2 regions of the Fusibacter sp. A1 genome follow, and region 2 is predicted to be linked to the other one. Evidence: a T-box and tRNA genes for the amino acid it is inferred to sense, from the RefSeq annotation. Region 2 holds a T-box; the other holds one or more tRNA genes.
What was found. A T-box is a leader RNA that pairs with one kind of tRNA and senses whether it is charged. The one in region 2 lies ahead of pheS (phenylalanine--tRNA ligase subunit alpha), so its partner is inferred to be a tRNA-Phe.
Positions count from the first base shown of each region.

Region 1: it encodes a tRNA-Phe, which carries the amino acid that the T-box ahead of pheS (phenylalanine--tRNA ligase subunit alpha) is inferred to sense. The anticodon was not compared.

Region 1 covers NZ_QQWI01000015.1:3,603-6,061, forward strand. Annotated here, with positions in the region: gene DWB64_RS17095 (YafY family protein) at 1-18, shown strand, start outside; gene DWB64_RS17100 (zinc ribbon domain-containing protein) at 104-361, shown strand; tRNA gene DWB64_RS17105 (tRNA-Asn) at 564-638, shown strand; tRNA gene DWB64_RS17110 (tRNA-Val) at 681-756, shown strand; tRNA gene DWB64_RS17115 (tRNA-Leu) at 900-983, shown strand; tRNA gene DWB64_RS17120 (tRNA-Tyr) at 1,013-1,097, shown strand; tRNA gene DWB64_RS17125 (tRNA-Gly) at 1,102-1,176, shown strand; tRNA gene DWB64_RS17130 (tRNA-Ser) at 1,222-1,310, shown strand; tRNA gene DWB64_RS17135 (tRNA-Phe) at 1,361-1,436, shown strand; gene trpA (tryptophan synthase subunit alpha) at 1,834-2,459, opposite strand, start outside.
Region 2 covers NZ_QQWI01000005.1:88,058-90,516, forward strand. Annotated here, with positions in the region: gene DWB64_RS08015 (TrkA family potassium uptake protein) at 1-269, shown strand, start outside; gene DWB64_RS08020 (RNA methyltransferase) at 271-1,047, shown strand; T-box leader at 1,056-1,267, shown strand; gene pheS (phenylalanine--tRNA ligase subunit alpha) at 1,308-2,327, shown strand; gene pheT (phenylalanine--tRNA ligase subunit beta) at 2,337-2,459, shown strand, end outside.

The sequences.
Region 1 (2,459 bases), on a different contig from region 2:
GTAGACTTGTATAAGTAACTTTAAATACGACATAGACTGACATGGTTGTAGTGGTAGACTGGCTTTAGATAAAGGATTGTCTTATGTGATCAGGAGGTCGATTATGAACGATTTGATTTGTCAAAGCTGTGCAATGCCGATGAGCAACGAGAAAATGATGGGTACTGAAAAGGACGGAAGTGTGAATAGGGATTATTGTACCTACTGTTATCAGGAAGGAAAATTTACTGATGATATGAAAAATTTGGTAGAAATGATAGCCGTTTGTATACCACATATGGTTTCTGAAGGGTTGAGTGAAATCGACGCAAAAAATATTTTGCAAAATACACTTCCGAATTTGAAAAGATGGAGTGTATGAAACGACAAAAAAAGAGCTGTTTCATTAAGACAGAATAGTCAAACATTTTTAAAACTTCTTAGTGTTTTCAACACTTTTAAGTTTTAAAAATGTTGTCTTTCGGGTATGTCAAAAAAAAAGATTATAAAACCCGTTGACATTCTTTTGAGTCTAGTATATGATAATCATGTCGCCTCGAGAGAGAGACGAAGACCTAACAGATTCCAAGGTAGCTCAACGGTGGAGCAACCGGCTGTTAACCGGTAGGCTGTGGGTTCGAGTCCCACCCTTGGAGCCACTAATTTTATCACCCAGATAAAATGCACACACCATTAAAAATGGGAGCATAGCTCAGCTGGGAGAGCGCTTGCCTTACAAGCAAGATGTCATAGGTTCGATCCCTATTGTTCCCACCAACTCAATTTTTTATTGCAGATGGTAGGTTTTACGAAGTAAATACCGAGAGTCGAGGCAATAAAAAATGGTCGTTGCATAGCAACGAGAGTACATTAGCGTATTTCGCACTCTGTGCAAAAGTTAATGTCCAAGCATTACAACCGCGGGTATGGCGGAATTGGCAGACGCGCTAGACTTAGGATCTAGTGACTAGTTCGTGGGGGTTCAAGTCCCTCTACCCGCACCAATTTTATTTTGAAGCATCTGCTTCATTAAGGAGGAGTTCCCGAGTGGCCAAAGGGGACGGACTGTAAATCCGTTAGCAGAGCTTTCGCTGGTTCGAATCCAGCTTCCTCCACCAATTTGCGGAAGTGGCTCAGTGGTAGAGCATCGCCTTGCCAAGGCGAGGGTCGCGAGTTCAAATCTCGTCTTCCGCTCCAAATTTTATATCCAAGGTGATTTACTTTGTAAATCACTAATTTTATGGAGAGGTACCGAAGCGGTCATAACGGGGCGGTCTTGAAAACCGTTAGGGTGCAAGCCCACGTGGGTTCGAATCCCACCCTCTCCGCCATTTTATTTTTCGCAGTGCGAAAATCATGGATATGAATTACAAAATTTTATGCCCAGATAGCTCAGTTGGTAGAGCAGTGGATTGAAGCTCCACGTGTCGGCGGTTCGACTCCGTCTCTGGGCACCATTTGAAAAACATCACGTAGTGATGTTTTTTACTTTTTTGATTTATTATACATAGTCGAACCAGCCGGATGCTTGCTTGCGCAAGGTTGAGAGATTTAAGCCGCTAAACGTTGTTTACAGTACAAAACAACAGGCGCTGGGCGCTACGAACAAAGTACGTTCGTAGGCGACTCCGTCTCTGGGCACCAGTTGAAGAACATCACGTAGTGGTGTTTTTTACTTTTTTGATTTATCTGACTTAGTCGAACCAGCTGGAAGCTTGCTTGCGCAAGATTGAGAGACTTAAGCCGCTAAACGTTGTTTACAGTACAAAACAACAGGCGCTGGGCACTACGAACAAAGTATGTTCGTTGGCGACTCCGTCTCTGGGCGAGACGCTGCCCGTGAACAGAGTGCGTTCACTTTCGCAGGGGTGACACTAGTGCCTCTATTTCTTTGAAGTCGCCATTTGCTTGTAAGCGTAGTATTTCGCTTGCTATGATGATTCCGTCTACTGTACCTGAGAGGTTAGCGATATCTTTTTTTGATTTGATGCCAAAGCCTGCGATGATGGGACCCTGATAATGGGTCCTTATTTTTTTTAGGACGGGTTGTAGGTCCTTTTTTGTTCCTGTGGTTGTCCCTGTGATTCCATTTACTGTGACCAGATAGATGAAATCATCTGCTTGCTCGCAATATTCTTTGATCCTACTTTCGCTTGTGTCTGGTGTGATTAGGGGCACGACTGGCAAGCTGTGTTCTTTAAAGATGGATAGATAGCTTTCATATGCTTCAAGGGGGAGGTCTGGAATTACAATGGAGCTAAAGTGTGTGGATAAGGAGCCTACTGTCTTATCGATGCCACCGGCTAGGATTGGGTTAAGATAGGTCATGAGCGTTAGTTTTACTTGTGGATGATCTCTTTTTATTGAGGAGATATCCACAAGTAATTCCTGAATGGTGGGATGATTTTTTAATGCGAGTTGATTCGCCTTTTGTAGGGTTTCACCGTCAGCGACGGGGTCTGAAAAAGGAAACCCGATTT
Region 2 (2,459 bases):
TCGCCAAGAACCTGATGTCGTCAAACTTCATGGATTTCATCGAACTCGCTCCCGATTACAGTATCGTTGAAATCGCGCCTCTTAACGATTGGTTGGGTCAAACACTCCTTAGCCTCGATATCAGAGGTAAGTTCGGCCTTAACGTCATGGCGATAAGAAAAGGAACCGACATCAACATTTCGGTGATGGCTAATGATGTCATCGAAGCCGGCGACATCATGGTTGTGATCGGACATAACGACGATTTGAGAAAATTGGAAGGAAACTGATATGCTCATCGCCTCCAATCAGAATAAGCAGTACAAATGGCTGAAGTCATTGACTAAAAAGAAATACAGAGAACGCGAAAACGTGCTGCTCATAGAGGGACGCAGGATGGTGCAGCACGCGCTTGAGGTGGGAATAAAGCCTAAGTTGATTGCTGTAAGCGAAGCCCATCAAGACGAGTACGCTGATTTCAGTGTTGATTTTGTATTTAAAGGTGACTTGTTCGAGTCAATCACAGACACGGTCAATTCACAGGGCATCTTGGCTGTGCTCGAACTGTCTGTGATCGAACAGCTTGAAAAACCTGAAGGTAGACACGTGGTGGTCTGCGACAATATCCAGGACCCGGGAAACCTTGGAACGATCATTAGGACTTGTGATGCGCTTGGTATCTACGAAGTGTATCTGACCAAGGGCTGCGTGGATCCCTATAGCGCCAAGGTGCTCAGATCGACGATGGGGTCGCTCTTTAAGGTCTCGATATTTAAAAACTGGGATGCTGTCGAGCTGATGAACCTGCTTCATGAGCACGAGTACCATGTCGTCGCAACAGCCCTTAAGAACAGCGTTTCGATTGTCGATTTCAAGCCTGAAGACCCGGTCGCCATCGTCTTTGGTAACGAGGGCAACGGAGTCAGTGAGGAAGTGCTCGACTTGATTGATACTGCGGTGCATATTCCCATGGTAGGGAGTGCCGAATCGCTCAATGTAGGTGTGGCGGCAGGAATAGCGCTCTATCATCTAAATACGTATTGCGCAGGCAAACCGACTGTGCTATAATCAAACAATCAATAGTTATGACTGAGAGAGTAAGTTGTTTAACGGGTCAAGAGAGAAGCTGGTTGGTGAAAAGCTTTCCTAGAGAACAAGTGAAGTTCACTCACGAGCTGTGTTCCTGAACGAGTAGTAGGGAATGCCGGGTTACACCGTTAACTGTAATCAAGAGACCGCTACGGCGGTAATTTGGGTGGTACCGCGGAAGTTACACTTCGTCCCTATTTGGGATGGAGTGTTTTTTTATTTTCTTAAGGAGGTCAAGTATGAAAGAACGGTTAGAGGCACTTTTAGCACTTGCTAAAGTAGAAATCGTCAGTGTGGAAGATTCGGTTACGCTTCAGAACTTTAGGGTTAAGTTCTTAGGTAAAAAAGGCGAACTTACTGCGATTATGAAAGAAATGGGCAAACTTTCCAGTGAAGAACGCCCAGTCATCGGACAAGTGGCCAATGAAGTCAGAAACGGAATTGAAGCCCTTATCGCCGATAAGGCCGAGGGGATCCACAAGAAGGAGCTAAACGCGAAGTTTGAAGGCGAAAGCCTAGATGTGACGTTACCAGCAAAGCAAAGCCAGTCAGGCACCTTCCATCCCTTATATAATGTACTTGATGAGATCAAATCGATCTTTATCGGAATGGGCTATGGCATTGCCGAAGGCCCTGAAGTGGAGACGGTATACAATAATTTTGACGCGCTTAACGCACCGATAGACCATCCGTCACGCAGTGAGTCGGATACGTTTTATATCACGGACAACTTGCTTCTTAGGACGCAAACTTCTCCTGTGCAGATTCGTACGATGATGAACGGAGAGCCGCCGATCAAGGTGATCTCGCCAGGGAGATGCTTTAGAAAAGATGAAATCGATGCGACTCATTCACCGATGTTCCACCAGATAGAAGGTCTGATGGTAGCGAAAGATGTGACAATGAGCGATTTAAAAGGAACGCTGAATACTTTTGTAAAAGAACTGTTTGGTGACAATGTAAGAACAAAGTTCAGACCTCACTTTTTCCCGTTTACTGAGCCAAGCGGCGAAATGGACGTTTCGTGCTTCAAATGTGGTGGAGACGGATGCAGGTTCTGCGGCGGAAGCGGCTGGATCGAAATTTTAGGCTGCGGAATGGTTCACCCGAACGTGTTGAAGGAATGTGGTATCGACCCTGAGATCTACACGGGTTTCGCATTCGGAATGGGGCTTGACCGAATTACGATGCTTAAATACGAAATTGACGATATCAGACATCTGTTCGAGAACGATGTCCGTTTCTTACAACAATTTTAGGAGGTTGCGATGTTAGTACCAGTTAAGTGGTTGAATGAATATGTTGATATCTCTACTATCGACATTAAACTATTGGAAGACAGACTTGTGATGACAGGCTCGAACACCGAAGGCGTTGCCGATTTGAAAGCC